Regions from separate parts of the Streptomyces sp. NPDC043812 genome, predicted to be linked through region 2. Evidence: riboswitches for the same ligand, from Rfam matches in the RefSeq annotation. Region 2 holds a riboswitch; the other holds the start of a gene.
What was found. A riboswitch is a leader RNA that binds a small molecule or an ion and turns the genes downstream of it on or off. The one in region 2 is predicted to bind cobalamin.

Region 1 (7,571 bases), on a different contig from region 2:
AGTCACACCCTCGAAACCGGGACTCCGCAGCATCAGGTCGAGTGTTTCGCGGGCCCGGAGCAACGGACTGCTCAGTATCCAGCCGATGGGCGCACCGGCCAGATACTCGGCAAGTTCTTTCGCCTGTTGCCTTCCCTGCGTACTCAGCGCAGGGAGGTCGGACGCCCCTTGATAGACGCCACTTGCGTTGTACGTGGTCTGGCCGTGCCGGACCAGAAAGACGGTCCGGTCGCCTCCGGTTGGTTTCATCAACCCGTCACCGTGCGATGCCGGACGTAGCCGGCCTTGGAATAGGAACTTACCTGACGCAACCTGTCCACAACTCTTCCGGGAGTGTGCTCACGCATCCTGGCGTACAGGCTGAGAGGGTCACCCGGTTCCTCCGAGAAGGAACGGACAACCAAGTCCGGATGAACGCCCAAAGTGACCAGCGGAGCGATCTCGAACTCCAAGCCGTTCACTTCCAGGCAACTGTCTCGGCGCGAGACGGTGAGTTCCTTCGCGAAGGTTTTCCCCCACCCGTGCGGGACAATGAGGGAGTTGTCGCCGTCGAGTCGGGTCACCTCGTTCTCGCCGCCCGCATGGCATTCAAACAGATGGATGTCGGCGCCCGGTCTACTGAACACGGGGACCACCTCACCCGGCTGACATAAATAGCACCCGATCGCCACAGACGTCATGGACGGCATGTAGTAGTGCTGCTTGTGATATTCATCCTGAATCTGCACACCACCCTCTGTGAGCAATGCGGCCAAAAACCGGTGCCTGTTGATGTTGTAAGGCTCCAGGTCGAGTGCTATCTGCGCAAAGAGCGTAGCCTTGGAGCCCACCAGCAACCTGACGTACTTACCATCCTCTTCGTGCACCACAACGTCGTCCATATACCAATTCCCCGGCACGGGCATCAAGCCGTTGTACTGGTACTTGAACTCCTTCTCATTACTGTGGATCACGATGCCATGACACCCATCGGATTCCCGCACGACGCCGGCTATGAAATGATTTCCCTTGTGGAAATTCCATTCATAGCTGCTGAACTGATCGATAGTCGCCCGCAACTCGTCGAAGCGCCGCGCGCTCCATCTCTCCGTGGGATCACCCGAAAGCCAAAAGATGGAGGAAGTGTCGATGTTCACCGTCGCATCGACTGGAATGATTGGCACGGCGCACTGCCAATCCACCAGGCAGCCTGTCGCAAATCCCCCTGCAATTCTGATCACATCGTGCGGAACACACAGATCGGCTGCAGCCGTGATTTCACATTCCGCATGGGGGTCAAGCTTTCGGAGTGCTGAGCGAAGTACCCGTTCCGTCCCCTCCAGGTGAGGAATCAGAAACTCTTGCGCCGGATCGCCGGGAAGGATTTCACGGATCCTCACGTCAGCCTCCTGTTGGCTACTTGAGTGCGTCCCGGACTTCGGCGAGTGTCGGCGACTCGGCCAGGTGCGCATTGTCGTTCAGCACGGGAGGGGTAGGCCAACCCGAATCCACCCAGCTCACGCTGGCGAACTGCTGCTCAGCTGCGTATCGAGGCAGCACATGGAAGTGAAGATGACTGTCCACCATCATCAGCATGATGTAGTTCATCTTCTGCGGGCCGAATACACTCTTCAGCTTCGAGTCGATGTGACGCGTCATGACCGCAAGGTCAGCGCCCTCCTCCGGCGTGATGGCCGCGAAGCTGTCCGCATACCGGTTGAGGGACAGGATTCCCGAGCCCAGCGTGGAATGAACCGGACGGACGGACCATGTCCAGTGTTCTGTTGAGTGAATAGTGAGCTCATCGAGCCGGAACTTGACTCGGAACTCTTCAAGGTTGGTGGAGGTCATCGGTCCCGTTCCATTTGGGGCTGAACGTTGCTTGTTCTTCGCCCGAGTTGGCCAAATACCGCTCATCAACGGTCTCCTGACGAAGCGGTATCTGACTGTATCGCGTGCATGTACCGTGCGTAAGCCGATCGCGCAGCTCGGGGAAGAGGAAACCACCACTGCGAACCGGTGACCATCCCAGTGAGCCTGTTGGGGTCCAAGTTATGGCTGTGCAAGATCTCTTCAGGGCTCTCGGACGGCACATCAGCCGAACGAGGGACGCGGTGATCAGCGAAGCGAGGGTACGGGCCTGTCGACTATTGCAACGAGTTCTAGTTACATGAGCTCTGCTGTCGAAGAGAGTGGAGCCCTCCATGAACCAGGTGACCGATCACGGCGGCGGCGTACGGTCCATCCGCGTACCCATCCCCGACAACCCCCTCGGCCACACCCTGGTCCACCTCCTCGACACCGACCGCGGCCCGGTCCTCGTCGACACCGGCTGGGACGACCCCCACTCCTGGGACACCCTCGCCGCCGGCCTCGCGGCCTGCGGCACCTCACCCGCCGAGATCCACGGTGTGGTCATCACCCACCACCACCCCGACCACCACGGCCTGTCGGGACGCGTCCGCGAGGCGTCCGGCGCCTGGATCGCGATGCACGCAGCCGACGCCACCGTCGTCCGCCGCACCCGCGAGGCCGAACCGGGACTGTGGCTCGACTACCTCACCGACAAACTGGACCGCGCCGGCGCACCCGCCGAGCACACCGCTCCGCTGCGCGCCATGCGTGCCGCGGGCGGCGGCGGAGGCCTCCCCGGACTGCGCGCGGCGCTGCCGGATTGGGAGATCGTCCCCGGCGAACTGCTCGACCTCGCGGGCCGTCGGCTGCGCGCGGTGTGGACGCCCGGCCACACCCCCGGCCATGTCTGTCTGCACCTCGAGGAAAACCACCCCACCCGGCGCCCCGGCAACGGCCGCCTCTTCTCCGGCGATCACCTGCTGCCCGCCATCACCCCGCACATCGGCCTGTACGAGGACCCCGACGACGACACGGTCACCGACCCCCTCGGCGACTACCTCGACTCCCTGGAACGCATCGGCCGCCTCGCCCCCGCCGAGGTCCTCCCCGCCCACCAGTACGCCTTCACCGGCGCGACGGACCGCGTGCGGGAACTGCTCGCCCACCACGAGGCGAGACTGAGCGGCCTGCTCGCCCTTCTGACCCGTCCGTTCACCCCCTGGCAGGTCGCCGAGCGGATGGAGTGGAACCGTCCGTGGGCCGAGATCCCGTACGGCTCGCGCACCATCGCCGTCTCGGAGGCGGAGGCCCATCTGCGGCGGCTGGTGAAGCTGGGGCGTGCGGAGGTGGTGGCGGGGAGCACGCCGACGCTCTACGCGGCGGTGTGACGCGAGCGACCCCCCGCAGGCCGGTGACCGGCCGGTAGAGTGAGCGCGTCGTCCATGCCCGTACGGGGGGAAGCCGGTGGGAATCCGGCACTGACCCGCAACCGTGAGCCGCCTCAGAAGCGGCGAGTCGGAATGCCCCGCACGCGGTCGTGACCGGCTCGTGTCACCGGCACCCCGCCGGTGACCGGCACCGTCGAGGCATACGGAGCCGGAGCCCAGGTGCCCGAAGCGTGCCCGGATCCCGGCCCGCAGGAGAGGCACCCACGTCATGACCCCCGTCCGCCGCAGCGCCGCAGCACTCATCGCCTCCGTCGCGCTCGGGCTGACCGCCGCACCCGCAGCCGTCGCCGCTCCGTCCCCGACGCCGTCCGCCGCGCTGCCCTCGGGCCTGTACGGCACGACCGACCCGACGTACGACGGTGTGTGGCGGCAGTCCCTGGCGCTGCTCGCCCAGGACACCGTCGGCTACCGGCCCGCCGACAAGGCCGTCGACTTCCTCACCGGGCAGCAGTGCGCGAGCGGCGGGTTCGCCTCGTACCGCGCCGACCCCGCGAAGCCGTGCGACGCGAAGCTGCCGCTCGACACCAACGCGAGCGCGGCGGCCGTACAGGCGCTCGCCGCGCTGGGCGGCAAGGACGACGTCGTGAAGAAAACGACCGACTGGCTGCGGTCGGTGCAGAACGACGACGGCGGCTGGGGCTACAACCCGGGCGGCGCGAGCGACGCGAACTCCACCTCGGTCGTCATCGGCGCGCTGCAGGCCGCCGGCCAGAAGCCGGCCGAGGTGACGTCCAAGAGCGGCAAGTCGCCGTTCGACACGCTGCTGACGTTCGCGAAGCCGTGCGGCGGCAAGGACGGTGGCGCGTTCGTCTACCAGACCAAGTCCCCCGGCATCCTCGCCGACTCCACCGCGGCCGCCGTACTCGCCGCGAACGGCAAGGGCATGGTGACCACCGCCGGCACGAAGGACGCCGAGGGCCCGGCGTGCGAGAAGGGCGAGAACGTCGGGGACGCGGCGCACAACGGCGCCGCGTACCTCACGAACGGCCTCGCGAAGACGGGTCACTTCGACACGGCCCCGATGCCGGGCGCCGAGGACACCGCCCCCAAGCCTGACTTCGGCAACACGGCGGACGCCGTCGTCGCGCTGTCCGCGCAGGGCATGACCGAGCAGACGAAGAAGCCGCTGGGCTGGCTGCAGCAGAACGCGGCCGCGTGGGCGAAGGAGAACGGCCCTGCCGCCTACGCCCAGCTGATCTTCGCCGCGCATGCGACGGGCAGCGACCCGAAGGCGTTCGGCTCCACGGACCTGGTGGCGGGCCTGAACGCCACGGGCCCTGCGCCGACGGCCGCCGACTCCGGCACGTCGAAGGACAAGCAGGCAAAGAAGGACTCGTCGTCGATGTCGACGTGGTGGATCGTGGGCGTGTTCTTCGTGGCCGCGATCGGTGTCGGTTTCCTGTTCAGCGGCCGCCGGAAGTCGCAGGGCTGATGCGCACTCCCCGGACCCCCCGCGTTCTCGTCCTGCTCGGGCTCGCCGCGCTGCTCGCCGTGCTGGGCTCGGCGCCGGCGCAGGCGGCCGGCTACCGCTACTGGTCGTTCTGGCAGAGCAGCGGCGAGAAGTGGACGTACGCCACCGAGGGCCCGGCCACCGCGCGCCCCGAGGACGGGTCCGTGAACGGCTTCCGCTTCTCGGTGAGCGAGGACAGCGGGGACTCCGCACAGCCGCGCACCGCGCCGGACTTCGCCGAGATCTGCGCCGGGACCCCGGCGAAGGACGGCACGAAGCGGGTGGCGCTCGTCGTCGACTTCGGCACGGCGGCGGACGCGCCGAAGGGCGAGACCCCTCCCGCGCCCCGGACCGCGTGCGCGCGGGTCGCCCGGGCGGCGACGACGGCGGAAGCTCTGGCGCAGGTGGCGAAGCCGCTGCGCTACAACAGCGAGGCGCTGTTGTGCGCGATCTCGGGCTACCCGGAGTCGGGCTGCGGCGAGCAGGTCGCGGACGCCGAGCCGCCGGAGTCGGGGCCGGCCACCGCCACGCCCACGGCCGGAGAGGCCGCCCGGGACGGCGGCCCGTCTGTGGGTGTGTACGCGGGCATCGCGGCGGTCCTGGCACTGGCCGCGGCGGCGCTCTGGCAGTCCCGCCGCCACCGCCGATGACGCCGCGTGCCCCGGAGGACGCCGGGCCGGCGCCGGCCCCGCCGACGATACGGGCCGGGCGCGCCCGCGCCCGGCTCGACGCGCTCCGCGCGCCCGCCGCCTCCCGCAGCAACTCCCTGCACGCCGGGGCCTGGTGGCTCTGGGCCCTCGGGCTCGCGGTCGCCGCCTCGCGGACGACCAACCCCCTGCTCCTCGGGCTGCTCGTCGGTGTCGCCGGATACGTCGTCGCCGCCCGCCGCACCGACGCGCCCTGGGCCCGTTCCTACGGTGCGTTCGTCAAGCTGGGGCTGTTCGTGATCGCGATCCGGATCGTGTTCTCCGTCGCCCTCGGCTCCCCCATCCCCGGTACGCACCTGCTGTTCACCCTCCCCGAAGTCCCCATGCCCGACTGGGCCGACGGCATCCGGATCGGCGGCCGCGTCACCGGCGAGCAGCTGCTGTTCGCCCTGTACGACGGGGCCAAACTCGCGACCCTGCTCATCTGCGTGGGTGCCGCGAACGCGCTCGCCAACCCCGCCCGGCTGCTCAAGTCGCTGCCCGGCGCCCTGTACGAGGCCGGGGTGGCCGTCGTCGTCGCCATGACCTTCGCGCCGAACATGGTCGCGGACGTCCTGCGGCTGCGCACCGTGCGTCGGCTCCGGGGCCGCCCCACCGGGGGTGTGAGGGCCGTCGCCCAGATCGCGCTGCCGGTCCTGGAGGGAGCGCTGGAGAGGTCCGTGGCGGTCGCCGCGTCGATGGACGCCCGCGGCTACGGACGCACTGCGCAGGTGCCGCCCGCCGTGCGCCGCACGACGGCGGTGCTCACCCTCGGCGGGCTGCTCGGCGTCGCCGCCGGTTCGTACGGACTGCTCGCCGCGCAGGGGGCGGGATACGGCATACCCCTGCTGGTCACCGGGCTGCTCGCGGCGGCGGGCGGACTGTGGCTGGGCGGACGGCGCTCCGTCCGCAGCCGCTACCGTCCCGACCGCTGGGGCGTACGGTCCTGGCTCGTGGCCGGGTCGGGCGTCGCGGTCGCCGCGCTGATGATCCGTGCCGCCACGCTGGATCCGGCCGCGCTGCACCCCGGCGTCGTACCGCCCGTCGCGCCGACGCTGCCGCTGTGGCCGGCGCTGAGCGTGCTGATCGGCCTGCTCCCTGCCTTCGTCGCACCCGCCCCCACCAAGGAGTCGACCCCGTGATCCGCTTCGACGATGTGACGGTGACGTACGGCGACGCCGCGGCGCCGACGCTGGAGCACGTGGACCTGACGGTCCCCGAGGGCGAACTGGTGCTGCTCGTCGGCCCGTCCGGGGTCGGCAAGTCGACATTGCTGGGCGCGGTCTCCGGGCTGGTGCCGCATTTCACGGGCGGCACGCTCCGGGGCCGGGTGACGGTCGACGGCCGGGACACCCGCACCCACAAGCCACGTGAACTCGCCGATGTCGTGGGCACGGTGGGCCAGGACCCGCTCGCGCACTTCGTCACCGACACGGTGGAGGACGAACTCGCGTACGGGATGGAGTCGCTGGGCCTCGCACCCGATGTGATGCGCCGCCGGGTGGAGGAGACACTGGACCTGCTGGGGCTGGCGCCGCTGCGCGACCGGCCGATCGCGACGCTGTCCGGGGGCCAGCAGCAGCGGGTGGCGATCGGCTCCGTGCTGACGACCCACCCGAAGGTGCTGGTCCTCGACGAGCCGACGTCCGCTCTGGACCCCGCGGCGGCGGAGGAGGTGCTGGCTGTGCTCCAGCGCCTGGTGCACGACCTGGGCACGACCGTCCTGATGGCGGAGCACCGCCTGGAGCGCGTGGTCCAGTACGCGGACCGCGTGATCCTCCTGCCGGGGCCGGGCGAGGCACCGGTGGTGGGCGACCCCGCCTCGGTGATGGCGGTGTCGCCGGTTCACCCGCCGGTGGTGGCGCTCGGGCGGCTGGCGGGTTGGTCGCCCCTGCCACTGTCGGTGCGGGACGCGCGGCGCGGAGCGGGGGCGCTGCGTGACAGCCTGGCGGAAGTCGGTCTGCGGGCAACTCCAGCCCGTCCGGCGATCGAGGACACGGCCGAAGGCCGTACGGGGTCTGGGGCAAAGCCCCGGTCCGGGAAGGGGCGGACAGGGGAAAACGCCCCACCCAGCGGCCCACCCAGCGGCGGCGCGCTCCCCCGCCTGCTCGCCCCGTGGCGCCGCGCCCCCGGACCCGTCGCCGCCGCGCCCGC
Region 2 (7,571 bases):
ACGCGATGGCGACGACCATCTCGACCGGCGCTCTGAAGCCCAAGACCGCGGTGGCCATGTCCGCCGTTCTGAACCTCGTCGGCGCTTTCCTCTCGGTGGAGGTCGCCAAGACGATCTCCAGCGGCCTCGTCGACGAATCAGGCATCACCCCTGAAGTCATCTTCGCGGCGCTCGTCGGCGCCATTCTCTGGAATCTGATGACCTGGCTCATCGGACTGCCGTCCAGCTCCTCGCACGCCCTCATGGGTGGCCTCATCGGCGCCACCGTCGCCTCCGTCGGCATGAGCGGCGTCGACGGCAGCGTCGTCGTGACCAAGGTGCTGATCCCCGCGATCGCCGCGCCGCTGGTGGCCGGTATCGCCGCCTATCTCGCCTCCCGGCTGACGTACAGGATCGGGAAGAACGCGGACCCGAAGGCGACCGCCAAGGGCTACCGCTCCGGCCAGATCGCCTCCGCCGGTCTCGTCTCCCTGGCGCACGGCACCAACGACGCACAGAAGACGATGGGCATCATCACGCTGGCGCTCGTCGCCGGCGGTGTGCTCTCCCCCGGCTCCAACCCTCCGCTGTGGGTCATCCTCTCCGCCGGTATCGCGATCTCGCTCGGCACGTACCTCGGCGGCTGGCGCATCATCCGCACCATGGGCAAGGGCCTCACCGACCTCCAGCCGCAGCAGGGCTTCGCCGCCCAGACCAGCGCGGCCAGCGTCATCCTCGCCTCCTCCAACCTCGGCTTCTCGCTCTCCACGACCCACTCGTGCTCCGGCGCGGTGATGGGCGCGGGCCTCGGCCGCAAGGGCGGTGTGGTCCGCTGGTCCACCGCGACCCGGATGTTCGTGGCCTGGGGTCTGACCCTGCCGGCCGCGGGTCTGGTCGCCGCGGGTTCGGAGTTCGTCACCAAGCAGGGTGACTGGGGCGTCGCGGCCGTCGCCGTGTTCCTCGTCGCCTCCTGCCTCGCGATCTGGCTCGTCTCCCGCCGCCAGGTCGTCGACCACACCAACGTCAACGAGACGGAGACCGCGGCCGACGAGCCCGCGGGCATCGTCACCACCGCCATCGCGGCCGTCGCCCCGCCGCCGGCGGGCGAGCTCAAGACCACCATCCCGGCCCCGGCCGAGCCCGAGCCGGCCCGTCCGGCCACGGTGTAAGGAATCAGCAGCATGAAGATCGACTGGGCAGCTCTCGGCTCCGTGTTCGGCGTGAGCCTCGTCGCCACCGTCGCCCTGGTGGGCCTGTTCACCCTGGGCATCGTGGGCCTGACCAAGCACGAGTCGGCGAGCGCGAACGGCGGCTCGGCGTCCATGGCCCGAACCGCCGCGTACGCCTGCTTCGCGCTGTGCGCCGCGGCCGTCGCGTACGGGATCTATCTGATCGTCGTCTGACCGGTCGTCGGCCGACGACCGCACGACCCGTTCGGAAGCCGGGCCGGAGCCCCCTCGGGGACCTCCGTCCCGGCTTTCGTATGCCGCCCGGCGGACGCCCGGTGTGGGGCTCGGCACACTGTCCCGCCGCAGGTCAAGGGTGAGTTGACGGGCGTTCGCGGGCGTGGTGGACTGCCGGGGCCATATACGGCGGCAGAAGAGGAAGTCCGGTGCGAATCCGGCGCGGTCCCGCCACTGTCACCCGGGAGGTCCCGGGGAGCCAGGAACTCTCACCGCCGGTCACGTCGAACCAGGGCGCGGACCCTGAGTGAGGACTCGTCACCATGCCTGGCTGCAGTTCAGCCCTGCCCGTCGGACACCACCCCAGAGGTCGCTGACCCCATGCGTGCCGACCGGATCTTCGTGTACGGCGCCACCGCCGGTCTCGCCGGTGACCTCCTCGTCGGGGACCCCCGCAGGGGCCATCCCGTCGCTGCCTTCGGGCGTGCGGCCGGTGCCGTCGAGCGCATGCTGTGGCGCGACCACCGTGGCTGGGGCGCCCTGCACACCGCCGTCTGCGCCGGAGGCGCCGTCGCCGTCGGGGCGTTGGCGTCCCGTGCCGTGCGCCGCTCCCCCGCCGCGTCGGTCGCGCTGACCGCCGCCGCCACGTGGGCCGTCGTCGGGGGCACCTCCCTGGGCCGCGAGGGACGTTCCATCGGCGAGGCACTGGCGGCCGGGGACATCGACACCGCTCGCGAGCGCCTGCCTCATCTGTGCGGGCGCGATCCGCAGTCCCTCGACGAGCAGCAGATCGCCCGCGCCGTCGTCGAGTCCGTCGCCGAGAACACCTCCGACGCCGTTGTCGGCGCCCTGGTGTGGGGCGCGGTCGCGGGTGTACCGGGGCTGCTCGGCTTCCGCGCGGTCAACACCCTCGACGCCATGGTCGGCCACAGGTCACCCCGCCATCTGCGGTACGGATGGGCCTCCGCACGGCTGGACGACGTGGCCGGCTGGCCGGGTGCCCGGCTCACCGCCGCGCTCGCGGCCGTCGCCGGCCCGAACCCGCGCGGGGCCATGGGCGCCTGGCGCGCGGACGCGGCGAAGCATCCGAGCCCCAACGCGGGCCCTGTGGAGGCGTCGTTCGCCGGGGCGCTCGGCGTACGGCTGGGCGGGACCCTCTCTTACGGCGGGCGGGTCGAGCACCGGCCGGTGCTCAACGGAGGCGGACGAGCGGTGGAGTTCGGCGACATCGACCGCGCGGTGCGGCTGTCGCGCCGCATCGGAGTGCTGACGCTGGCGGCCTGCGCGGGTGCGCGGCTCGTCCGCGGAGCCATGAGGGGACGGCGTACATGAGCGGCGGACTGCTGGTCGCGGGGACGACGTCGGACGCCGGGAAGAGCGTGGTGACCGCCGGGATCTGCCGATGGCTGGTGCGGCAGGGCGTGAAGGTCGCGCCCTTCAAGGGGCAGAACATGTCCCTCAATTCGTTCGTGACCCGGGAGGGTGCGGAGATCGGCCGGGCGCAGGCGATGCAGGCGCAGGCCGCCCGCGTCGAGCCGAGCGCGCTGATGAACCCTGTGCTGCTCAAGCCCGGCAGCGACCGGTCCAGCCAGGTCGTGCTGATGGGCAAGCCCGTCGGCGAGATGAGCGCGAAGGGGTACCACGGGAACAGGCAGCGGGAGCTGTTCGAACCCGTCATGGCGTGCCTGGACGAGCTGCGGGGCACGTATGACGCCGTGATCTGCGAGGGGGCGGGCAGTCCGGCCGAGATCAACCTGCGGCGCACGGACATCGTGAACATGGGCATCGCACGGGCGGCCCGGCTGCCGGTGCTGGTGGTCGGGGACATCGACCGGGGCGGGGTGTTCGCGCAGTTCTTCGGCACGACCGCGCTGCTGGCTCCGGAGGACCAGGAGCTCGTCGCCGGCTATCTGGTCAACAAGTTCCGGGGTGATGTGACGCTGCTGGAGCCGGGCCTGGACATGCTGCTCGGGCTCACCGGCCGGCGGACGTTCGGTGTCCTGCCGTACGCGCACGGGCTGGGCATCGACGAGGAGGACGGTCTGCGGGTGTCCCTGCGCGGTGCGGTACGCGAGTCCACGGTCGCTGCGCCGGTCGGCGAGGACGTGCTGCGGATCGCGGTGTGCGCCGTGCCGCTGATGTCGAACTTCACCGACGTGGACGCGCTGGCGGCCGAACCCGGCGTCGTGGTGCGGTTCGTGGACCGCGCGGAGGAGCTGGTGGACGCCGACCTGGTCGTGGTGCCGGGCACGCGCGGGACGGTGAAGGCACTGGCCTGGCTGCGGGAGCGCGGGCTGGCGGACGCGATCGCGCGGCGCGCGGCGGAGGGCCGGCCGGTACTGGGCATCTGCGGCGGCTTCCAGGCGCTGGCCGAGCACATCGAGGACGACGTCGAGTCGAGGGCCGGGCAGGTCGAAGGGCTCGGACTACTGCCGGTACGGGTCCGGTTCGCGCGCGAGAAGACCCTTGCGCGGCCGGTCGGCGAAGCGCTCGGCGAGCGGGTCGAGGGGTACGAGATCCATCACGGTGTCGCCGAAGTACGGGGCGGCGACCCCTTCCTGGACGGCTGCCGCGTCGGCGCGGTGTGGGGCACGCACTGGCACGGGTCGCTGGAGAGCGACGGCTTCCGGCGGGTGTTCCTGCGGGAGGTGGCGGCGCAGGCGGGCCGGCGGTTCGTGCCCGCGCCGGACACGAGCTTCGGGATGCTCCGGGAGGAGCAGCTGGACCGGCTGGGCGATCTGATCGAGGAACACGCGGACACGGATGCGCTGCTCGCCCTCATCGAGCGCGGGGCGCCGGCGGGGTTGCCGTTCGTGCCGCCGGGAGCGCCGTGAGGGGCGTGCGGGTCGTGGGCGCGGGTGGCGCCTGCGGCGTGCGTGTTCCCCACCCCGCCCTCGCCCTGCGCCCGGCGGCGTGGGCGATACCCCCGTCCCGCACCGGGGCTCCGCCCGGGAGCCCCACGCCTCGAACACCGCCGCGGCCGAACTCGGCCTACCTCAACGAAGGAGTGATCAAAGGATGAGCACCCCCTATCCGTTCACCGCGGTCGTCGGGATGGACGATCTGCGGCTGGCCCTGCTGCTCAACGCGGTCAGTCCGGCGGTTGGCGGTGTGCTCGTCCGCGGTGAGAAGGGCACCGCCAAGTCGACGATCGTGCGCGGCCTCACCGCTTTGCTGCCTGCCATGGACGTCGTCCCCGGCTGCCGCTTCTCCTGTCACCCGGCCGCTCCCGACCCCGACTGCCCCGACGGACCCCACGGGGGTGGCGGGGTGGCAAGCCGGCCGACTCCCATGGTCGAGCTGCCCGTCGGCGCCTCGGAGGACCGGCTCGTCGGCGCGCTCGACATCGAGCGGGCACTCGCGGAGGGCGTGAAGGCGTTCGAGCCGGGGCTGCTCGCGGACGCGCACCGCGGGATCCTGTACGTCGACGAGGTCAATCTGCTGCACGACCACCTCGTCGACCTGATGCTGGACGCCGCGGCCATGGGTGCCTCGTACGTCGAGCGTGAGGGTGTCTCCGTACGGCACGCGTCCCGCTTCCTGCTCGTCGGGACCATGAACCCCGAAGAGGGCGAGCTGCGGCCGCAGCTGCTCGACCGCTTCGGGCTGACGGTGGAGGTCGCCGCGTCCCGTGACCCCGACCAGCGGGTCGAGGTCGTACGGCGCAGGCTGGCGTACGACGACGACCCGGCGGCCTTCGCGGCGCGCTGGGCGGACGACGAGGCGGCGCTGCGGGCTCGGATCGTGGCCGCGCGGGAACTGCTGCCCAACGTGCTGCTGGGCGACATGGCGCTCCGTCAGATCGCCGCGACCTGTGCGGCCTTCGAGGTGGACGGTATGCGCGCCGACATCGTGATGGCGCGGACGGCCACCGCGCTGGCCGCCTGGGCCGGGCGGGACGAGGTCGCGGAGGAGGACGTCCGGCAGGCCGCCCTGCTGGCGCTGCCGCACCGCAGGCGGCGCAATCCGTTCGACGCGCCGGGGCTCGACGAGGACAAGCTCGACGAGACGCTGGACGAGTTCGGCGGCGACGAGCCCGATCCGGACCCTGATCCGGACCCCGGACCGGACGGGGACGGCGGCCCCGGCGGCGGGGGCGGCGTGCCCCCGCAGGACCAGGGGCCGGAGGCGTCGCCCGAGGCCACCGGCACGGACGAGCAGCAGGCGGCTCCCTCGCCCGCGCCAGGGGCCGGACGCGGCGAGCAGCAGCCCGTCCGGGCCTCGGAGCCGTTCCGTACGAAGATGCTGAGCGTGCCCGGTCTCGGCGAGGGCGCGGCGGGGCGCAGGTCCCGGGCGCGTACCGAGCACGGCCGTACGACCGGAGCACGGCGGCCGCGCGGGGCGCTCACCAAACTGCACCTGGCCGCGACCGTGCAAGCCGCAGCACCCCATCAGCGGGCCCGCGGCCGCAACGGCCGCGGGCTGGTCGTCCGCCGGGACGACCTGCGGCAGGCGGTCCGCGAAGGGCGCGAGGGCAACCTGGTGCTGTTCGTGGTCGACGCCTCGGGCTCGATGGCGGCGCGGCAGCGGATGAGCGCGGTCAAGGGGGCGGTGCTGTCGCTGCTGCTGGACGCCTACCAGCGGCGCGACAAGGTCGGGCTGATCACCTTCCGCGGCAAGGACGCGGAGCTGGCGCTGCCGCCGACGTCGTCTGTGGACGCGGCCGCATCCCGTCTCGAATCACTGCCGACGGGCGGCCGTACGCCGCTGGCCGCCGGGCTGTTGAAGGCACACGACACGCTGCGCGTGGAACGTCTGCGCGACCCGTCGCGCCGCCCGCTGCTGGTCGTCGTCACGGACGGCCGCGCGACGGCGTCGGGGGGCGGTGACGCGTTCGCCCTCGCGCAGCGCGCCGCACGCCTGCACGCCGCCGAAGGCACCGCCGCGGTGGTCGTCGACTGCGAGTCCGGGTACGTCCGGCTCGGTCTGGCCGGCACGCTCGCCGGCGAACTCGGCGGCACCGCCGTCACCCTCGACGAGCTGCGCGCCGACTCGATCGCCAGCCTCGTCAAGGACGTCCGGAACGTCACCGCAACCACCAGAAGGGCCGCCTGATGCCTCAGGGACAGCCGTCCGTCGTACCCGACGACGGGCTCACCACCCGCCAGCGCCGCAACCGCCCGCTCGTGTTCGTGCACACGGGAATCGGCAAGGGCAAGTCGACCGCCGCGTTCGGGCTCGCGCTGCGCGCCTGGAACCAGGGCTGGCCGGTCGGCGTGTTCCAGTTCGTCAAGTCGGCGAAGTGGAAGGTCGGCGAGGAGAACGCGCTCAAGGTGCTGGGCGCGAGCGGTGAGGGCGGCACCGTCGCCTGGCACAAGATGGGCGAGGGCTGGTCGTGGATCCAGCGTGCCCCCGCCGAGGGCGAGCAGTCCAACGAGGACAAGGCGCGCGAGGGCTGGGAGCAGGTCAAGCGGGACCTGGCCGCCGAGACGCACAAGCTGTACGTCCTCGACGAGTTCGCGTACCCGCTGCACTGGGGGTGGATCGACACGGACGAGGTGATCGAGGTGCTGCGCGCCCGGCCCGGCACCCAGCATGTGGTGATCACCGGCCGCAACGCGCCGCAGAAGCTGATCGACTTCGCCGACCTGGTCACCGACATGTCGAAGGTCAAGCACCCCATGGACGCGGGTCAGAAGGGCCAGCGGGGCATCGAGTGGTAGCACGTCTCGTCATCGCCGCGCCGTCCTCGGGCGCGGGCAAGACCACGGTCGCGACCGGTCTGATGGCCGCATTCGCCGGCCGTGGTCTGGCGGTGTCGCCGCACAAGGTGGGACCGGACTACATCGACCCCGGTTACCACTCGCTGGCCACCGGGCGGCCGGGCCGCAACCTCGACGCGTATCTGTGCGGTACGGAGCTGATCGCACCGCTGTTCGCGCACGGCGCCGGCGGCAGCGAACTGGCCGTCGTCGAGGGCGTGATGGGGCTGTACGACGGTGCCGCAGATCAGGGCGAGCTGGCCTCGACCGCCCAGGTCGCGAAGTTGCTGCGGGCGCCAGTGGTGCTGGTCGTGGACGCGTCGTCGCAGTCGCGGTCGGTCGCGGCGCTGGTGCACGGGTTCGCGTCGTGGGATCCGGAGGTACGGATCGGGGGCGTGATCCTCAACAAGGTCGCCACCGACCGTCATGAGCATCTGCTGCGGGAGGCGCTGGGCGGTTCGGGCGTACCGGTGCTGGGAGCGCTGCG

Region 1: another riboswitch for cobalamin. It lies ahead of AC067Z_RS25190 (prenyltransferase/squalene oxidase repeat-containing protein); the one in region 2 lies ahead of AC067Z_RS00310 (cobalamin biosynthesis protein).

The regions. Positions count from the first base shown of each region.
Region 1 covers NZ_JBWKCY010000018.1:15,590-23,160, forward strand. The annotation lists gene AC067Z_RS25170 (histidine phosphatase family protein) at 1-249, opposite strand, end outside; gene AC067Z_RS25175 (hypothetical protein) at 249-1,379, opposite strand; gene AC067Z_RS25180 (HIT family protein) at 1,396-1,830, opposite strand; gene AC067Z_RS25185 (MBL fold metallo-hydrolase) at 2,184-3,221, shown strand; cobalamin riboswitch at 3,253-3,379, shown strand; gene AC067Z_RS25190 (prenyltransferase/squalene oxidase repeat-containing protein) at 3,490-4,713, shown strand; gene AC067Z_RS25195 (SCO2322 family protein) at 4,713-5,381, shown strand; gene AC067Z_RS25200 (energy-coupling factor transporter transmembrane component T family protein) at 5,378-6,559, shown strand; gene AC067Z_RS25205 (ABC transporter ATP-binding protein) at 6,556-7,571, shown strand, end outside.
Region 2 covers NZ_JBWKCY010000001.1:54,809-62,379, forward strand. The annotation lists gene AC067Z_RS00300 (inorganic phosphate transporter) at 1-1,148, shown strand, start outside; gene AC067Z_RS00305 (hypothetical protein) at 1,161-1,382, shown strand; cobalamin riboswitch at 1,533-1,673, shown strand; gene AC067Z_RS00310 (cobalamin biosynthesis protein) at 1,764-2,714, shown strand; gene AC067Z_RS00315 (cobyric acid synthase) at 2,711-4,216, shown strand; gene AC067Z_RS00320 (putative cobaltochelatase) at 4,401-6,437, shown strand; gene cobO (cob(I)yrinic acid a,c-diamide adenosyltransferase) at 6,437-7,045, shown strand; gene AC067Z_RS00330 (cobyrinate a,c-diamide synthase) at 7,039-7,571, shown strand, end outside.